Regions from separate parts of the Streptomyces sp. NPDC051563 genome, predicted to be linked through region 1. Evidence: predicted binding sites of a transcription regulator. Region 1 holds the regulator's gene; the other holds the start of a gene.
The links. The regulator HrcA, encoded in region 1, represses chaperone genes, less so after heat shock. The targets are predictions, from matches to a motif close to TTNGCACTCNGNNNNNCNGAGTGCNAA.
Positions count from the first base shown of each region.

Region 2: groES (co-chaperone GroES) is a predicted target of HrcA. The motif match lies at 6,164-6,190, and genes of this name have one in related genera.

Region 1 is NZ_JBITDL010000023.1:103,658-113,497, forward strand. It holds gene ACIA8F_RS26425 (nitronate monooxygenase) at 1-553, opposite strand, end outside; gene dnaJ (molecular chaperone DnaJ) at 745-1,881, opposite strand; gene hrcA (heat-inducible transcriptional repressor HrcA) at 1,882-2,898, opposite strand; gene ACIA8F_RS26440 (MBL fold metallo-hydrolase) at 3,052-3,777, shown strand; gene ACIA8F_RS26445 (DUF3097 domain-containing protein) at 3,806-4,603, shown strand; gene hemW (radical SAM family heme chaperone HemW) at 4,795-6,027, opposite strand; gene ACIA8F_RS26455 (AMP-dependent synthetase/ligase) at 6,098-7,990, opposite strand; gene lepA (translation elongation factor 4) at 8,244-9,840, opposite strand, start outside.
Region 2 is NZ_JBITDL010000002.1:151,025-160,864, forward strand. It holds gene ACIA8F_RS02955 (polysaccharide deacetylase family protein) at 1-61, shown strand, start outside; gene ACIA8F_RS02960 (polysaccharide deacetylase family protein) at 58-942, shown strand; gene ACIA8F_RS02965 (FtsW/RodA/SpoVE family cell cycle protein) at 1,002-2,417, opposite strand; gene ACIA8F_RS02970 (LCP family protein) at 2,405-3,712, opposite strand; gene ACIA8F_RS02975 (sensor histidine kinase) at 3,794-5,203, opposite strand; gene ACIA8F_RS02980 (response regulator transcription factor) at 5,196-5,876, opposite strand; gene groES (co-chaperone GroES) at 6,334-6,642, shown strand; gene groL (chaperonin GroEL) at 6,779-8,410, shown strand; gene ACIA8F_RS02995 (ester cyclase) at 8,546-9,244, opposite strand; gene ACIA8F_RS03000 (SDR family NAD(P)-dependent oxidoreductase) at 9,348-9,840, opposite strand, start outside.

The sequences.
Region 1 (9,840 bases):
GGGTGCCCTGGTGGCCGCCCGCCTCCACGCCCTGGACGCAGACGGCGTCGGCGCCGGCCGCCTGGGCGGCGCGGGCCTCCTCGACGGAGGTGACGGTGGCGATCGTGTACGTACCGACGTTGCGCAGGCAGGTGAAGGCCGCGGGCGAGGGCAGGCCGAAGGTGAAGGAGACCACGGGGACCGGGTCTTCGATGAGAATGGCCAGTTTGGCGTCGTAGCCGTCGTCGCTGGTGCCGATGATGTCCTCGTCGGCGAGGGAGATCTCGTACCAGGAGGCCTCACTGGCGAGGTGCCCGCGGTAGACCTCCAGGGCGGCCGGGTCCGCGTGGGAGGTCTGCGGCAGGAAGAGGTTGACGCCGAAGGGGCGGCGGGTGAGCGCGCGCAGCCGCTTGATCTCCTGGTACATGCCGTCCGCGGTCTTGTAGCCGCCGGCGAGGAAGCCCAGTCCGCCCGCTTCGCACACGGCGGCCGCGAGCGGCGGGCAGGACGCGCCGCCCGCCATGGGCGCCTGCACGATCGGGTACGCGAAGAGACCGTTCGGTGCGGAGGACATGAGCTGCATCGTGCCATGTCCCGCTCACGGGACCGAATCACGGCATTCGCCTGGCATAGTCCCCTTCCCCGGGGTGCCCGAATACCGCCGCCGCGGCGGCGTCGCGCATGCCGCGAGCCCGGTCCGGGGCATCCCCGGACCGGGCTCGCAGGTGTGCTCGTACGCTGCTCGGCGTCCGTCGAAGGCGTCGCTCAGCGCCCGTTGAAGGCGTCCTTCAGGCGGCTGAACAGGCCTTGCTGACCCGGTGCGAACTGGCCCATCGGCCGCTCCTCGCCGCGCAGCTTGGCCAGCTGGCGCAGCAGGTCCTCCTGCGCCGGGTCCAGCTTGCCGGGGGTGGTGACCTCGACGTGCACGATCAGGTCGCCGCGTCCGCCACCGCGCAGGTGGGTCACGCCGCGGCCGTGCAGCGGGATCGCCTGCCCGGAGCCGGTGCCGGGCCGGATGTCGATCTCTTCCAGGCCGTCCAGCGTCTCCAGCGGGCACTTGGTGCCCAGGGCCGCCGCGGTCATCGGGATGGTGACCGTGCAGTGCAGGTCGTCCCCGCGCCGCTGGAAGGTCGGGTGCGGCAGCTCGTGGATCTCCACGTACAGGTCGCCGGCGGGGCCGCCGCCGGGGCCGACCTCGCCTTCGCCCGCGAGCTGGATCCGGGTGCCGTTCTCGACGCCGGCCGGGATCTTGACGGTGAGGCTGCGGCGGGAGCGGACCCGGCCGTCGCCCGCGCACTCGGGGCACGGGGTCGGGACCACGGTGCCGAAGCCCTGGCACTGCGGGCAGGGGCGCGAGGTCATGACCTGGCCCAGGAAGGACCGGGTGACCTGCGAGACCTCACCGCGGCCGCGGCACATGTCACACGTCTGCGCCGAGGTGCCGGGTGCAGCGCCCTCGCCGGAGCAGGTGGTGCAGACGACGGCCGTGTCGACCTGGATGTCCTTGGTCGTGCCGAAGGCGGCCTCGTCCAGTTCCAGGTCGAGGCGGATCATGGCGTCCTGGCCGCGGCGGGTCCGCGAGCGCGGTCCGCGCTGCGAGGACTGGCCGAAGAAGGCGTCCATGATGTCGGAGAAGTTGCCGAAGCCGCCCGCTCCGAAGCCGCCGGCTCCGCCGCCGCCCGAGGAGGACAGCGGGTCGCCGCCGAGGTCGAAGACCTGCTTCTTCTGCGGGTCCGAGAGGACCTCGTAGGCGGCGTTGATCTCCTTGAAACGCTCTTGCGTCTTGGGATCGGGGTTCACATCCGGGTGCAGCTCGCGGGCGAGCCGCCGGAATGCCTTCTTGATCTCGTCCTGCGATGCGTCGCGGCGCACGCCGAGAACGGCGTAGTAGTCCGTGGCCACTTACGACTCCGCCAGGATCTGTCCGACGTAACGTGCCACTGCGCGTACCGCTCCCATCGTTCCGGGGTAGTCCATGCGGGTCGGTCCGACCACGCCGAGTTTGGCGACTGCTTCGCCGCCCGAACCGTAGCCGACCGAGACGACGGACGTGGAGTTCAGTCCCTCGTAGGCGTTCTCATGCCCGATCTTTACGGCCATTCCCGACTCACTGGCCTCGCCCAGCAGCTTGAGGAGCACGACCTGCTCCTCCAGCGCTTCGAGCACCGGCCTGATCGTCAGGGGAAAATCGTGTCCGAAGCGGGTGAGGTTGGCGGTGCCGCCGATCATCAGCCGCTCCTCCGCCTCCTCGACCAGCGTTTCGAGGAGGGTGTCGAGGACGGCTCGCACCGTCACCCGGTCCTCGTTCTCGAAGGACTCCGGAAGGTCCTTCACCAGCGGCGGCACGTCGGTGAACCGGCGGCCGACGACTCGGCTGTTGAGGCGGGCCCGCAGGTCCGCGAGCGAGGCCTCCCCGAAGGGGGCCTGGCAGTCGACGAGCCGCTGCTCGACCCGGCCGGTGTCCGTGATGAGGACGAGCATCAGGCGGGCCGGGGCCAGCGAGAGCAGTTCCACGTGCCGGACGGTGGACCGGGTCAGCGAGGGGTACTGGACGACGGCGACCTGCCGGGTGAGCTGCGCGAGCAGCCGCACCGTACGGCCGACGACGTCGTCGAGGTCCACGGCCCCGTCGAGGAAGTTCTGGATGGCCCGGCGCTCGGGCGTCGACAGCGGTTTGACCCCCGCCAGCTTGTCGACGAAGAGGCGGTAGCCCTTGTCGGTGGGGATCCGGCCGGCGCTGGTGTGGGGCTGGGCGATGTAGCCCTCGTCCTCCAGCACGGCCATGTCGTTGCGCACGGTGGCGGGCGACACGCCGAGGCGGTGCCGCTCGGTGAGCGCCTTGGAGCCGACGGGCTCCTCCGTGCCGACGTAGTCCTGGACGATGGCGCGCAGCACTTCGAGTCTGCGTTCGCTGAGCATCGCGCGCACACCTCCATCGTTTCCGTCGTTCGCGGCTTCGGCAGGTCCTGCCTGCTGGCACTCTGAGCGTTCGAGTGCCAGAGATCCCCCGGTCAGTGTACGGCGGGGTGGTACACCCCTAGCAAGGGCGGCCCGCCAAGGTAGCGTCGCGGCATGGACGTGCGTTGGGAAGAGGCGGGCTGGGAACGGCTCGCCGAACGGGCCGGCCGAAAGCGCCTGCCGGTGTGGGACTGCACCGTGGGACTGGTGGTGGGCGAGGATTCCGCCCTTCTGATCGACCCGGGTTCCTCCCTGCGGGAAGGGGCGCAGGTACGGGCCGAGGCCGAGCGGCTGGCGGGCCGGCGCGTGACCCATCTCGCATTCACACACGGACATTTCGACCACGTACTGGGCGGGGCGGCGTTCGCGGGCGCCGAGATCTACGGTCCGGTCGGGCTGGACTCCCTGCTCTCGGTGAGCCGGGAAGAGCTGCGGGCCGACGCGGTCCGGCACGGCCTGGCGCCCGCCGAGGCGGCCGAGGCGGCGGATCTGCTGGTGCTCCCCCGGCACCTGGTGTCGGGCGAGTGGACGCTCGACCTGGGCGGGGTGCAGGTGCTGCTGGCGAACGTGGGCCCGGGGCACACCCGGCACGATCTGGCCGCCTTCGTGCCCGGTGCGCGCGAGGTGGTCTTCTGCGGCGACCTGGTCGAGGAATCGGGCGAGCCGCAGGCGGGCCCGGACGCGGCGCCGCGGCAGTGGCCGGCGGCCCTGGACCGGCTCCTCGCCCTGGGCGGGGACGACGCTCTGTACGTACCGGGTCACGGAGCGGTGGTCGACGCGGCCTTCGTCCGTGCCCAACGCGACACACTGGCCGCCCGCTTCGGCGTGTCGGACCACTGAACCGGCCCGTTCTCCTACCCTCGGCCGGATGCGCGAGTACTCCCCCGACCTGACCCCCCAGTGGAAGCGCTCCAAGCCCGTCCCCGAGGTCCCGGCCGATCCGGACCTGGTGGTCGAGGTGGCGGGTACGGACTTCTGCGGCGCGGTGGTGGCCTGCGAGGCCGGCACGGTCACCCTGGAGGACCGCTTCGGCAAGCGCCGCGTCTTCCCCCTCGAACCCCGCGGCTTCCTCCTGGACGGCGCGGTGGTCACCCTGACCCGCCCCGCGCGGGGCCCGGCCGCCCCGGCCCGTACGGCCTCGGGCTCCCTCGCCGTCCCCGGGGCCCGGGCGCGGGTGGCCCGGGCGGGCCGGATCTACGTGGAGGGCCGCCACGACGCCGAACTGGTCGAGCGGGTGTGGGGCGACGACCTGCGGATCGAGGGCGTCGTGGTGGAGTACCTGGAGGGCATCGACGACCTCCCGGCCGTCGTCGCCGACTTCGCCCCCGCCGCCGACGCCCGCCTGGGCATCCTGGTGGACCACCTGGTCCCGGGCTCCAAGGAGTCCCGCATCGCCGCCTCGGTGACCTCCCCGCACGTCCTGATCGTGGGCCACCCGTACGTGGACGTCTGGCAGGCGGTGAAGCCCTCCGCCCTGGGCATCCGCGCCTGGCCCGTCATCCCGCCCGGCCAGGACTGGAAGACGGGCATCTGCCGCGCCCTGGGCTGGCCGGAGAACACCGGCGCCGCCTGGCAGCACATCCTGTCCCGCGTGACCTCGTACAAGGACCTGGAGCCCACCCTCCTGGGCGCGGTGGAGCACCTGATCGACCACGTGACGGCGTAGCTCACACGGCGCGCGGGGCTCCAGCGCCGGCGAAAATCCAGCCTCGCCGGCGTTTGAGGCGCGGGGGCCCGGGGGCTGGCCCCCGGCAACGGCGCCGCACCCGGCAACGGGTCCGGGGCGCAGCCCCGGGGAACGGTGGAAGGGCGGGTAGGGGACGGCCCCGCAGGGCCCCGGCAACACCCCGGACGGGGCTAGTCCACCAGGTCGCGGACCACCGCGTCGGCCAGCAGCCGTCCACGCAGGGTCAGAACGGCCCGCCCGGCCCCGTACGGGCCCGCTTCGAGAAGACCGTCCGCCAGGGCCCGCCCGGCCGCGGCGAGCCCCGCAGGCGCCAGCAGGGCCAGCGGCACCCCGTCCACGAGCCGCAGCTCCAGCAGGATCCGCTCCACCCGCCGGTCCTCCTCCGAGAGGAGCTCCCGCCCGGCCCCGGGCGACCGCCCCTCCGCCAGCGCCGCCGCATACGCGCCGGGGTGCTTCACGTTCCACCACCGCACCCCGCCCACGTGCGAGTGCGCACCGGGTCCGGCGCCCCACCAGTCGGCCCCGCGCCAGTACAGCTCGTTGTGCAGGCAGCGGCCGGCCTCGGTGGTGGCCCAGTTCGAGACCTCGTACCAGGAATAGCCCGCCTCGGCCATCACCGCGTCGAGGATCAGGTACCGGTCGGCGTGGACGTCGTCGTCGGTCATCGGGACCTCGCCTCGCCGGATCCGCCGCGCGAGCTGGGTGCCCTCCTCCACGATCAGCGCGTAGGCGCTGATGTGGTCGGGCCCGGCGCCCAGCGCCGCCGACAGCGACGCCCGCCAGTCCTCGTCCGATTCCCCCGGCGTGCCGTAGATCAGGTCCAGGTTCACGTGCTCGAAGCCCGCCGCCCGCGCCTCCGCGACGCAGGCCTCGGGCCGGCCGGGTGTGTGCGTGCGGTCCAGGACCTTCAGGACGTGCTGCTTCGCGCTCTGCATGCCGAAGGAGATCCGGTTGAAGCCGCCGGCGCGCAGCTCGGCCAGGTACTCCGGGTTCACCGATTCCGGATTGGCCTCGGTGGTGACCTCCGCGTCCTCGGCCAGCCCGAATTCGTCGCGGATCGCCGCGAGCATCCGTACGAGGTCACCGGCGGGCAGCAGCGTGGGCGTGCCGCCGCCCACGAACACGGTCCGGACGGCCCGGGGGTCGTCCCCGAGCACCTTCCGCGCCAGGCGGACCTCGTCGATCAGGGTGTCGGCGTAGTTCTCCCGGGAGGCGAGCACGCCGCCGGTGCCCCGCAGCTCGGTGGCCGTGTAGGTGTTGAAGTCGCAGTACCCGCAGCGCGTGGCGCAGTAGGGGACGTGCAGGTAGAACCCGAGGGGCCGCTCCCCCGCTCCCGCCAGGGCGTGGGGCGGCAGCGAGCCGTCTTCGGGCATGGGTTCACCATCGGGCAGTGCGGAAGGCATGGGCCCATTGTCCCGCACTGCCCCAAGGTCGTTTACGGTCCCTCGGGCGCCCCGGACCGCGCGCCCGGTGCTACGCCTCCCGGGAGCCCTCGTACATCTCCTCGATGAGGTGCTTGAACTCGCGCTCGACGACCGGCCGCTTCAGCTTGAGGCTCGGGGTGAGGTCGCCGTGCTCCACGTCGAGGTCGCGCGGCAGGAGGCGGAACTTCTTGACCGTCTGCCAGCGCTGGAGGCCCTCGTTGAGGGTCTGCACGTAGGTCTCGATGAGCCGGGTGGTCTCGGGCGCGGCCAGGACCTGGGAGTACGTCTTGCCCTCCAGGCCGCTTTCGGCGGCCCAGACCAGGATCGAGGGCTCGTCCAGGGCGATGAGGGCGGAGCAGAAGTTCCGGTCGGCGCCGTGGACGACGATGCTGGAGACGTAGGGGCAGAGGGCCTTGAACTGGCCCTCGATCTCCGCCGGGGCGACGTACTTGCCGCCGGAGGTCTTGATCAGGTCCTTCTTGCGGTCGGTGATGCGCAGGTAGCCGTCGGCGGAGAGCTCGCCGATGTCGCCCGTGTGCAGCCAGCCGTCGGCCTCCAGCACCTCGGCGGTCTTCTCGGGCTGCCCGTGGTAGCCCTGCATGATGCCGGGGCCGCGCAGCAGCACCTCGCCGTCGTCGGCGATGCGGACCTCGGTGCCGGGGAGCGGCTTGCCGACGGTGCCGGTGCGGTAGGCCTCGCCGGGGTTGACGAAGGAGGCGGCGCTGGACTCGGTGAGTCCGTAGCCCTCCAGAATGTGGATGCCGGCGCCGGAGAAGAAGTAGCCGATGTCGGGGGCGAGGGCGGAGGCGCCGGAAACGGCGGCGCGCAGGTTGCCTCCGAAGGCCTCGCGGAGCTTGGAGAAGACGAGCGCGTCGGCGACCTTGTGCTTGGTGGCGAGGCCCAGGGGGGCGCTCGCCCGGCCGGTGCGGCGGAAGTTGTCCTGGGTGACCTTGGCGTACTCGCGGGCCACGCCGACGGACCACTGGAAGATCTTGTACTTGGCCCCGCCGCCGGCCCGGGCCTTGGCGGCGACCCCGTTGTAGACCTTCTCGAAGATGCGCGGGACGGCCGCCATGTAGGTCGGCTGCACGATCGGCAGGTTCTCGATGATCTTGTCGATGCGGCCGTCGACGGCGGTGACGTGACCCACCTCGATCTGGCCGGAGGTCAGCACCTTGCCGAAGACGTGGGCGAGCGGCAGCCAGAGGTACTGGACGTCGTCCTTGGTGATCAGGCCGGTGGCCACGGTGGCCTTGGCCATGTACGACCAGTTGTCGTGCGGCAGCCGCACACCCTTGGGGCGGCCGGTGGTGCCCGAGGTGTAGATCAGGGTGGCGAGCTGGTCGGCGGTGATGGCCGCGATGCGCTCCTTGACCACCACGGGGTGCTTGGCCAGGTACTCGCGGCCGCGCGCCTCCAGGTCGGCCAGCGAGAGCACCCAGCCCTCGGGGTCGCCGTCGGCCGGGACGGCGTCGGCGGCCTCCACGACCACGACGTGGGCCAGCTCGGGCAGGTCGGCGCGGCGCTCGCGGGCCTTGGCCAGCTGCGCGGCGTCCTCGGCGATCAGGATCCGGCTCTCGGAGTCGGAGAGGATGAAGGCCGACTCCTCCGCGTTCGTGCTCGGGTAGATGGTGGTCACGGCGCCGCCGGCGCACATCACGCCGAGGTCCGCGAGGATCCACTCGACCCGGGTGTTGGAGGCCAGCGCGACGCGCTGCTCCGGCTGGATCCCGAGCTCGACGAGGCCGGCCGCGATGGCGAAGACCCGATCGGCGGCCTGTCCCCAGCTGAGCGACTTCCAGTCGTCCGGGCCGCCCTTGCCGTCCGCGGCGGGGACCGGGTAGCGGTAGGCCTCGGCGTTCGGCGTGGCGGCGACACGCTCCAGGAAGAGGGTCGCCACGGTGGGCGGACGGTTCTCGATCAAGGTCTGTGTGTCGCTCACGGACATCCTCCGGACCACGCGGCAGGGCATGTACAGGACTTGTAACTGGCGAGTAACCAACGAGCAGTGATCAGACTAGGGGCCCTCCGCCTGGCGCGTAAGGGCCCCTGGGACGCCGATTCATAACGAAGCGGACGCCCGCGACCGCGCATTCCGGTCCCCGGCCGGAACGAGCCGGAACCCGGCCGTATACGGAGCAGGCCCCCGCGCCGGAGCACGGGGGCCTGCTTCGCATCGACGGCCGTCGCGGCGGCTACTTCTTCTTGCCGCCGGACTCGTCGCTGGAGAGGACGGCGATAAAGGCCTCCTGCGGGACCTCCACGGAGCCGACCATCTTCATGCGCTTCTTGCCTTCCTTCTGCTTCTCCAGCAGCTTCCGCTTACGGGAGATGTCACCGCCGTAGCACTTGGCGAGGACGTCCTTGCGGATGGCGCGGATGGTCTCGCGGGCGATGACGCGGGAGCCGACGGCGGCCTGGATCGGGATCTCGAAGGCCTGCCGCGGGATGAGCTCGCGCAACTTGGCCACCAGGCGCACGCCGTAGGCGTAGGCGGCGTCCTTGTGGCAGACGGCGGAGAAGGCGTCGACCTTGTCGCCGTGCAGCAGGATGTCGACCTTGACCAGGCTGCCGGCCTGCTCGCCGGTGGGCTCGTAGTCGAGGGAGGCGTAGCCGCGCGTCTTGGACTTCAGCTGGTCGAAGAAGTCGAAGACGATCTCCGCGAGCGGGAGGGTGTAGCGGATCTCGACCCGGTCCTCGGAGAGGTAGTCCATCCCGAGGAGGGTGCCGCGGCGCTGCTGGCAGAGCTCCATGATCGCGCCGATGAACTCGGAGGGCGCGAGCAGGGTGGCCCGGACGACCGGCTCGAACACGTCCCTGATCTTGCCTTCGGGGAACTCGCTCGGGTTGGTGACGTTGACCTCCTTGCCGTCCTCCAGGACGACGCGGTAGACCACGTTCGGCGCGGTGGCGATCAGGTCGAGGCCGAACTCGCGCTCCAGGCGCTCGCGCACCACGTCCAGGTGGAGCAGGCCGAGGAAGCCGACGCGGAAGCCGAAGCCGAGCGCCGCCGAGGTCTCCGGCTCGTAGACCAGCGCGGCGTCGTTGAGCTGCAGCTTGTCCAGGGCCTCACGCAGGTCCGGGTAGTCCGAGCCGTCGAGCGGGTACAGGCCCGAGAAGACCATCGGACGCGGGTCCTTGTAGCCGCCGAGGGCCTCGGTCGCACCGTTGTTCAGGCTGGTGATGGTGTCACCGACCTTGGACTGACGGACGTCCTTCACGCCGGTGATGATGTAGCCCACCTCGCCGACGCCGATGCCGTCGGCCGGGGTCATCTCCGGGGAGGAGACGCCGATCTCCAGCAGCTCGTGCGTGGCGCCGGTCGACATCATCCGGATGCGCTCGCGCTTGTTGAGCTGGCCGTCGACCACACGCACGTACGTGACGACACCGCGGTACGAGTCGTACACGGAGTCGAAGATCATCGCGCGGGCCGGGGCGTCCTTGGGGCCGACCGGGGCCGGGACCGTGGCGACGATCTTGTCGAGCAGCACGTCCACGCCGAGACCGGTCTTCGCCGAGACGCGCAGGACGTCCTCGGGCTGGCAGCCGACCAGGTTCGCGAGTTCCTCGGCGAACTTCTCCGGCTGGGCGGCCGGCAGGTCGATCTTGTTCAGGACCGGGACGATCGCCAGGTCCTTCTCCATCGCCAGGTACAGGTTCGCGAGGGTCTGCGCCTCGATGCCCTGGGCGGCGTCCACCAGGAGCACCGTGCCCTCGCACGCCGCCAGGGAGCGCGAGACCTCGTAGGTGAAGTCGACGTGCCCCGGGGTGTCGATCATGTTGAGGACG
Region 2 (9,840 bases), on a different contig from region 1:
TGTCATGAAGACCGTCACGGACAAGGGCTATTCCGTGGGCCGCCTGGAGGACTACTTGTGAAGCACGCGCGCCGGTTCGTAGCCGGAACGCTGACGGCCGGCGCGCTCGCGCTGTCCCTGACGGGGTGCGGGGACAGCGTGGACCCCATCGAACGAATGGGGCGCAAGACCACGGAGGCCAGGGCGACCCCGTCGCCCTCCGGGGCGGCCTCCCCCTCCGCCCCGGGCGGGGGACCGGCGGCCGCGGCGGACGAGGCGTACAAGAAGTGGGGCCTCAGCGGCCCCCTCCAGTACGCGCCCAAGCCGGCCGCCAAACCCCTCATTCCGCCGGCCAAGGCGGGCCGGGTCCAGGTCATCGACCGAATACCCGTCCCGGCGGACGACAAGGTCGTCTTCCTGACGTTCGACGACGGAGCCGAGAAGAACCCCGAGTTCCTGAAGATGGCCGCCGACCTGAAGCTGCCGATCAGCATGTTCCTGACGGACGACATCGCCTCGTCGGACTACGGCCACTTCGAAAAGCTCCGCGACAACGGCTCCGGCAGCACGATAAACAACCACACGCTGACGCACCCGAATCTGCGCACCCTGTCCTTCGAGGCGCAGAAGAAGGAGATATGCGGGCAGCAGGAACGCCTGGAGAAGCGCTTCGGCACGAAGCCGACCCGCTTCCGGCCGCCGTACGGGAACTACAACGACGACACCCTGCGGGCCGCGCACGAGTGCGGCATATCGCAGCTCCTCCTGTGGCGGGTGTCGATGCAGATCAACAACTTCCAGTACGCCGAGGGCTCCGCCCTCAAACCGGGTGACATCGTCCTGGCCCACTTCCGCGGCCCCGCCGAGCTCAAGGGCGCGACGGAGATCCAGATGGCGACCCGGATGCTCCAGCGGATACAGGAGCAGGGCTACCGGATCGGGCGGCTGGAGGACTACCTCTAGGCGCCCCCGGCAGGGCATCTGGCGCCGCCGCCGGTTTTCTGACGCCCCGGCCGGGCCCTCTAGGGACCCGCCCCCGGGCCCGCCGCCGCCATCGCCGGCGTGATCGTCGTCTCCACCGGGCCCCGGGCGTCCGCCTCGCGTTGTCGCTCGGTGCTGTCGGAGATGCGCAGCAGCAGGGCGATCATGATCCAGTTGGCCAGGAGGGACGAGCCGCCCGCGGCCAGGAAGGGCAGTGCCTTGCCGGTCAGCGGGATCAGCCCCGTGACCCCGCCCGCCACGATGAAGACCTGAAGGGCCAGCGCCGACGACAGGCCCACCGCCAGCAGCTTGCCGAACGGGTCGCGGGCGCCCAGCGCCATCCGCAGCCCGCGCTGCACGAGGAGGGCGTAGAGGATCAGGACGGCCATGACCCCGGCCAGGCCGAGCTCCTCGCCCACTGTCGTCAGGATGAAGTCGCTGCGGCCCGCGAACTTGATCAGTTCCGGATGGCCCAGGCCGAGTCCCGTGCCGGAGATCCCGCCCGTGCCGAAGCTGAACAGGGCCTGCGCCGACTGGTCCGAGGAGACGCCCGGCGGCCTGACCTTCCAGTAGTACGACAGCGGGTTCAGCCAGGCAGCCACGCGGGCCTGGACGTGCGGCTCCGTCATGCCCACCACGAAGGCGCCCGCCGAGGCGAGGACCAGGCCGCAGACGATCCAGCTGGTGCGCTCCGTGGCCACGTAGAGCATGACCACGAAGACGCCGAAGAAGAGCAGCGAGGTGCCGAGGTCGCGCTCGAAGACCAGCACCAGCAGCGAGATGATCCACACCGTGATCAGGGGGCCGAGCTGGCGCATCGGCGGCAGCCGCATGCCCAGGAACTTGCGTCCCGACAGGGCCAGCGCATCGCGGTGGATCACCAGGTAGCCCGCGAAGAACACCGCGATCATGATCTTCACGAACTCGCCCGGCTGCACCGAGAGCCCGCCGAACTTGATCCAGCGCTTCGCCCCGTAGGTGTCCGCGCCGAAGAAGGCGGGCGCGATCAGCGCCACCAGCGCGACGGCCATCGTGATGTAGATGAACCGCTGGAGCAGCCGGTGGTCGCGCAGCAGTCCCAGCACCGCGATGCAGGCCGCGACGCCGATCACCGTCCACATCAGCTGGCCCGGCGCCGTCGCCGGTGAGTTGTACCGGTCGAGGTACCCCTGGTCGAGACGGTGCAGCAGCACCAGCCCGAGCCCGGTCAGCAGCAGGGCCAGCGGGAAGATCAGCGGATCCGCGTACGCCGCGAACCGGCGCACGGCCAGGTGCCCCACCAGCGCGAGCAGCGTCATGCTGACCACGAAGCCGGTGAGGCCGGGCGGGAGCTCGTCGTTCATCGCCAGGCCCGCGCAGATGTGGCCGGAAATGGTCACGCCGAGGACGAGGACGAGGAGCAGTGCTTCCGTGCGGCGGCGCGCGCCCGCCGAGGTCAGGGGCTTCAGTCCACGCACGGGACGCCGCCGCCGTCGATGGCGGGGGTTCCGCTGCTGCTCGGGGAGGGGGCGGGCGCGGGGGCCGGCGCGGAGCTCGCGGGGCCGGAGCCCCGGGACGAGGCCGGGGCGGAGCCCTGCGGGGTGTTGGGCGCACCCGGTGAGGAGGGAGCGGCGCCAGGCGCGCTCGGGCTCGCAGAGGCCCCGGGCCCGATCCGCTCGGCTATGAACCGCTTTATCTTCATATCATCTACGACGTTTATCTCCGCGCCGTGGTTCCGTTCGAAGCCCTCGATGGGAAGGGTCACAAACTCCACGTTGCCCCCGGACAGGTTCTTCGCCTGCTTCACGAACGACAGCAGGTCCCATCCCTGATCGGTCACGACGTCCTGCTTCGCCGAGTCGATCAGCTTCATCAGCTTCACCGGATCGGTGAAGGTCCCGGCCTGGTTCAGCTGGTAGGTGGCCCCCGCCAGGAACGCCTGCTGCCGCCTCGTCCGGTCCAGGTCCCCCATGGACAGACCGTGCCGCTGCCGTACGAAGGCCAGCGACTGCTGCCCGTTCAGCGTCTGCCGCCCGGCCGGGAAGTCGGCCCCCGAGTAGCCGTCCTTCACCGGCTTCTTCAGACACACCGGTACGCCGCCCAGCGCGTCCGCCAGGTGGTAGAAACCGGCCAGGTTCAGCTCGGCGAAGTGGTCGATCGGCACGCCCAGGAAGCTGCGCACCGTCTCCAGCTCGGCCTTGCGGCCCGCCTCGCGGCCCTCGCGCTCCAGCTGCCGCCGGTCCGTGACCCCCTTGGCCGCGAGCTGGTCCTCGGCCTTGGCCTTCGCCCGCCCGTACGCCTCCTTGATCTTGGCCTTGCCGGTGAACCCGGGCACCCCGTGCAGCTGCACGAAGTCGTCGCGCGGCACCGAGAAGGCCTTCGCCCGACCCCCGCCGGCCGGGACGTGCAGCAGGATCAGCGTGTTGGTGTTGTAGCCGCCGACCTCGGAGCTCGCACCGGCGTGCAGCTTCTCGAGGATCGCCGGCGGGAGGTCCTCGCCGTTCTGGTCCCGGCGGCTGTCCAGACCCATCAGCAGGATGTTCACATCGCCGGACTTCGACTTCTCGGCGCCCTCCAGGGCCTTGGAACTGCCGATGCTGGAGGCGAGGTCGTCGTAGAGGTACCAGGCGGTCGCCCCCGCGAGCACCACCAGGGCGCAGCCGGTCGCCAGCAGGGTGCGGGTGAGCCGGAGGCGGCGGCTTCGGCTGCGGCCGCCGCGGGACACGGACACCGGCGGCTTCGGGTCGCGGGGCTTCCTGCGATGGGCACTCATGCCTGTCGATGCTGGGGGAGCGGTGCTGAAGGAACCCTGAGGGTCCTGAAGACACCTTCAGGGGCGGCCGCGCCACGCCCCTCAGGAGCCCGCGCGCCCCGGCACGCGCAGCACCAGCCGGGCGCCCCCGGCGGGCGCGGGGAGCGCACGGACCTCACCGCCGTGCGCCCGGGCGATCTCCCGGGCGATGGCCAGCCCCAGGCCGGTGCCGCCGCCGGCCCGGCTCCGGTCCGCGTCCAGGCGCACGAACCGCTCGAAGACCCGGTCGCGGTCGGCCTCCGGGATGCCCGGCCCGTCGTCCGTGACCTCCAGCAACGCCCAGCCGTCCTCGGCGAAGGCCCGGACCGTGACCCCGGTACGGGCGTACCGCAGGGCGTTGTCCACCAGGTTGGCCAGCGCCCGCTCCAGCCGCGCCGGATCCCCGGCCGCCGGTACGGGAGCCCGCGCGTCCAGCCGTAGCGCGACCCCGGGCTCCGGGCGCCGCGCCGCGTCCTCGGCGGCCAGCAGCGCGAGGTCCACCGGCTCGGAGCGCGGCGCGGGCCCGCCGTCGCCGTCCAGCCGGGCCAGCAGGAGCAGATCGGCCGCGATGCGCTGGAGCCGCTCGGTATCGGCCAGCGCGGCCGCCACCGACTCCCGGTCGGGGTCCCGCAGCGCCACCTCCAGCCGGGCCCGGACGGCCGCGAGGGGGTTGCGCAGCTCGTGCGAGGCGTCGGCGGTGAACTGCCGCTGGCGGGCGTCGCTGCGCTCCAGCCGGTCGAGGGTCGCGTTGACCGTCCGGGCCAGCTGAGCGATCTCGTCGGCGCCGCCCGGGTCCGGGACCCGCCGGTCCAGCTCGCTCCCGGTGACCGCCGCCAGCCCGGTGCGGATCGCGGTGACCGGGCGCAGCGCGTGGCCCGTCACCCACCAGGCCAGGAGCGCCGCGAAGGCGATCAGCGGGGGCGCCCCGGCGAGCAGGCCGAGCGCGACGGCCCGGTTGGCGTCGTCGACGTCGCCGAGCACGGTCGCGGCGTAGACGGTGTGCGGATCGTGCGCCCCCGGCGGGCCGGGCGCATCCACCGCGACCACCACGCGCCGCTGTGCGCCGGGGCGCGCGGGCGGCAGGACGGCCGACCGCATGTCCCGGCCGGCCGCGGGGCTCAGCTCCGTGAGCTCCGGGGTGTCCTTCAGGTCCCCGCTGGTGGCCACGACCGCACCGGCCGCGTCCCGTACGAGGACCAGGTCGACCCCGCCCTCGGGCGCGGGCAGCCGGCCTCCGGCCGGAAGGCTCGCGGTGTCGTACTGGGCGGCCACCTTGCGGGCGGCCAGCTCGGTGCGGCCGGTGGTGTTCTCGATGAGGTTGGCGCGCAGCAGGGTGTAGAGCCACAGCCCGCCGGCGGCCAGGACGGCGGCCATCGCGAGGGCGGCGGCCGCGGCGGCGCGGGCACGGAGGCTGCCGAGGCGGCGGGGCCGGGGCTCCGGCGGGGGCTCGGCCGCCGTCCGGGGCTCAGCCACCGTCCGGGGCCATCCGGTACCCGGTGCCGTGCACGGTGAGGATCGAACGCCGCCCGAACGGGGTGTCGATCTTCCGGCGGAGCGAGGAGACGTAGACCTCGACGATGTTCGGGTCGATCCCGTGCGGGCTGTCCCAGACCTCGTCGAGGATGTCCTGCTTGGCGACGGCCCGGCCGGGCTGCTCCATCAGGCAGCCCAGGACGCCGAGCTCCCGGGCCGTCAGCTCGATCTCGTGCGTGCCCCGGCGGCAGCGGCGGCCCGGGGCGTCCAGCACGAGGTCGCCCGCCTGCAGGACGCTGGGCCGGGCGGTGGCGGTGCGGCGGGTGAGGGCGCGGAGGCGGGCGGCGAGGACGACGAAGGAGAACGGCTTCGTCAGGTAGTCGTCCGCACCCGAGTCCAGGCCCTCGGCCTCGTCGTACTCGCCGTCCTTGGCGGTCAGCATCAGCACCGGGGTGGCGACGCCGTGGGCCCGCATCCGCGTGCAGATCTCGTAGCCCGAGAGGCCGGGGAGCATCAGGTCCAGGAGGACCACGTCGTACGGGCCTCCGGTGAGGGCCAGGTCCAGGCCGCGGTGGCCGTCGTGGGCGAGATCCACCCAGTGGCCGTCGGCGGAGAGGCCGCGCCGCAATGAATCGGCGAGGCCGACCTCGTCTTCGACAACCAGGATCCGCATCCCCCAAGCCTCACATACCGGGCACGCCCCCTTTCCTGACGCCCCGCCCGCACGGCTGGGTCGGCCCTGCGGGGCGAAGTCCCCTACCCGCCCTTCCACCGTTCCCCGGGCGCTGCCCGGACCCCGGTCCTCAAAGGCCGGCACACCCCAGCCCCGCCGGCGTTTGAGGCGCAGGGGTCCGGGGACGGCGTCCCCGGCAGCGGTGCCGCGGATGCGGATTTCGGGGGCTCGGGGGCCCCGGGAGGGCCCCGGGCAGGCGGCCCCGGCTGCGAAACCAGCGGCGCGTATTGGCACTCCGCTTGACCGAGTGCTAATCCCCGGAATAGTCTCGCGTCTGGCACTCGCCCCTGGTGAGTGCCAACACGGCGACAGACGGATCCGGCACCCGCGACGACGGATCGACTTGGTCGCCACCTCAGACAATTAACCCCGGATCTCCGAAGCGGAAGGTCAGATCGTGACGACCACCAGCTCCAAGGTTGCCATCAAGCCGCTCGAGGACCGCATTGTGGTCCAGCCGCTCGACGCCGAGCAGACCACGGCCTCTGGCCTGGTCATCCCGGACACCGCGAAGGAGAAGCCCCAGGAGGGCGTCGTCCTCGCCGTGGGTCCGGGTCGCTTCGAGGACGGCCAGCGTCTCCCGCTGGACGTCACCGTCGGCGACGTCGTCCTGTACTCGAAGTACGGCGGCACCGAAGTGAAGTACAACGGCGAGGAGTACCTCGTTCTCTCGGCCCGCGACGTGCTCGCGATCGTCGAGAAGTAATCACTTCTCCAGTTTTGCTTTGAGCTACGCCCCTGGTCACCCCTGCTGATGCCGGGCGGCGAGGGGCGTAGTTCGTTCTTGACAGGCGGTCGCGGTGAGCGGCCGGGGATAGCAACGAGAGGGCTGAACCGCTCCCATGCCGAAGATTCTCAAGTTTGACGAGGACGCCCGTCGCGCCCTTGAGCGTGGCGTCAACAAGCTTGCCGACACCGTCAAGGTGACGATCGGTCCCAAGGGCCGCAACGTCGTCATCGACAAGAAGTTCGGCGCTCCCACCATCACGAACGACGGTGTCACCATCGCGCGTGAGGTCGAGCTCGACGACCCGTACGAGAACCTTGGCGCGCAGCTCGTCAAGGAGGTCGCGACCAAGACCAACGACGTCGCGGGTGACGGCACCACCACCGCCACCGTCCTGGCGCAGGCGCTGGTCCGCGAGGGTCTGCGCAACGTCGCCGCGGGTGCTTCCCCGGCCGCCCTGAAGAAGGGCATCGACGCCGCGGTCAAGGCCGTGTCCGAGGAGCTCCTCGCGACCGCCCGCCCGATCGAGGACAAGTCCGACATCGCCGCCGTGGCCGCGCTCTCCGCGCAGGACCAGCAGGTCGGTGACCTCATCGCCGAGGCGATGGACAAGGTCGGCAAGGACGGTGTCATCACCGTCGAGGAGTCCAACGCCTTCGGCCTGGAGCTCGAGTTCACCGAGGGCATGGCCTTCGACAAGGGCTACCTGTCCCCGTACATGGTCTCCGACCAGGAGCGTATGGAGGCCATCCTCGATGACCCGTACATCCTGATCAACCAGGGCAAGATCTCCTCGATCCAGGACCTCCTGCCGCTGCTGGAGAAGGTCATCCAGGCCGGCGCCTCCAAGCCGCTCCTGATCATCGCCGAGGACGTCGAGGGCGAGGCGCTCTCCACCCTCGTCGTCAACAAGATCCGTGGCACCTTCAACGCCGTCGCCGTCAAGGCGCCCGGCTTCGGTGACCGCCGCAAGGCGATGCTCCAGGACATGGCCACCCTCACCGGTGCCACCGTCATCGCCGAGGAGGTCGGCCTCAAGCTCGACCAGGCCGGTCTGGACGTACTGGGCTCCGCCCGCCGCGTCACGATCTCCAAGGACAGCACCACCATCGTCGACGGTGGCGGCTCTTCCGACGAGGTCCTCGGCCGCGTCAACCAGATCAAGGCCGAGATCGAGTCCACCGACTCGGACTGGGACCGCGAGAAGCTGCAGGAGCGCCTGGCGAAGCTCGCCGGCGGCGTCTGCGTCATCAAGGTCGGCGCCGCCACCGAGGTGGAGCTCAAGGAGAAGAAGCACCGTCTCGAGGACGCCATCTCGGCGACCCGCGCCGCGGTCGAGGAGGGCATCGTCTCCGGCGGTGGCTCCGCTCTCGTCCACGCCGTGAAGGTGCTCGAGGGCAACCTCGGCCTGTCGGGCGACGAGGCCACCGGTGTCGCGGTCGTGCGCCGCGCCGCCGTCGAGCCGCTGCGCTGGATCGCCGAGAACGCCGGCCTCGAGGGTTACGTCATCACCTCGAAGGTCGCCGAGCTCGAGAAGGGCCAGGGCTTCAACGCCGCCACCGGCGAGTACGGCGACCTGGTCAAGGCCGGCGTCATCGACCCGGTCAAGGTCACCCGCTCCGCCCTGGAGAACGCCGCGTCCATCGCGTCGCTGCTGCTCACGACCGAGACCCTGGTCGTCGAGAAGCCGGCCGACGACGAGGGCGACGCCGGTCACGGCCACGGTGGCCACGGCCACAGCCACTGACCTCGTCAGCAGGCACGGCCGGGCAAGCGCGGCCGGTAGGTACGGCACGTAAGCACGGCACGTAAGTACGGCAAAGCCCCGGTCACCGCTGCCAAGCGGTGGTGACCGGGGCTTTCCCGTCCGCCCGGCCGTTGGCTATCCGGGCATCATGCCCATCTGGCGCATCAGGCCCGGGGCGTCGTAGTACCACCAGTCCTCGGCGATCCGGCCGTCCTCCATCCGGCAGGTCGTACAGCCCGACATGGTGAATTCCCGGCCGGTCGGCGCGACCCCCATGAACTCGCCCTTGTGGGTGCCCTTCCAGTCCCACAGGGTGGTGACGCAGTCGCCCTCGGCGACCTGGCGGGTCATGTCGAAGCTCATGTCGAAGGCGGCCCGCCACATGGAGACGGTCCTGCGGAGGCCTTCGCGGCCGTTGCCCTCGCCGGCCTCGTCCATGATGTCGTGGGTGACGTAGCCGGCCGCGATGCACTCCTCGACGGCGTCGAAGTTGCCCTTGCCCGCGATCTCCTCGAAGAAGCGGTTCACGACGAGCTTGTTGAGGTACTCGTCGCGGACCACGTCGAGGTTCATGAACTTCGGCATGCCGTCGCAGAGCGCCACCATCTCCTGGAACATCCGGTCGGTTTCCGGGAGTTGAGAGTTCCTCATGGCCTCTTCGTACGAGGGGAATTCGACGAGGTCCACATAGTGGGTCGTGGAGTCGCGGTCCCTGCCGATGAGCGTGTGGGTGACCGTGCGCCTGCCGGCGGTCTGCTCGGCGTAGCGGTCGATGAGACTGTTCATCTCGTCGAAGCGCCTGGTCTCGTAATCGATCACTTGTACGAATGTCATGGCGTCGCCTCCCGCACTGGATGGGACACATCCAGTCTAGGGAGATTTCACCCATATGCCGCGTTTACCCGCAGGTCACCATGGCATTCCTCCCGGGCCCGCTCTACTGAGGGCCGTACTTGCGCCCCGTACGGGAGGACACCCCGCCGAGCAGTCCCCGCGGTGCCACCTTCACCAGCCCCATCAGCGCCTTGTACCGCGGGTCCGGGATCGACACCGTCTTGCCGCGCGCCAGATCGTCCAGGGCGGCCGCCACCAGCTTGTCGGCGTCGAGCCACATCCAGCCGGGGATGTTGTCCGTGCCCATGCCGGCCCGCTCGTGGAACTCGGTGCGCACGAAGCCCGGGCACAGCGCCATCAGCCGTACGCCCGAACCGGCCAGGTCCTTGGCCGCGCCCTGGGTGAACTGCACGACCCAGGCCTTGCTCGCCCCGTAGGTGCCCCGCGGCAGGAAGGCGGCCACCGAGGCCACGTTGATCACGCCGCCGCGGCCGCGCGAGCGCATCGGCTCCACGGCCGCGGAGGTCAGCCGCAGCACGGCTTCGATGTGGACCTTCAGCATGGTGAGCTCGTCGGCCATGGAGACTTCGAGGTAG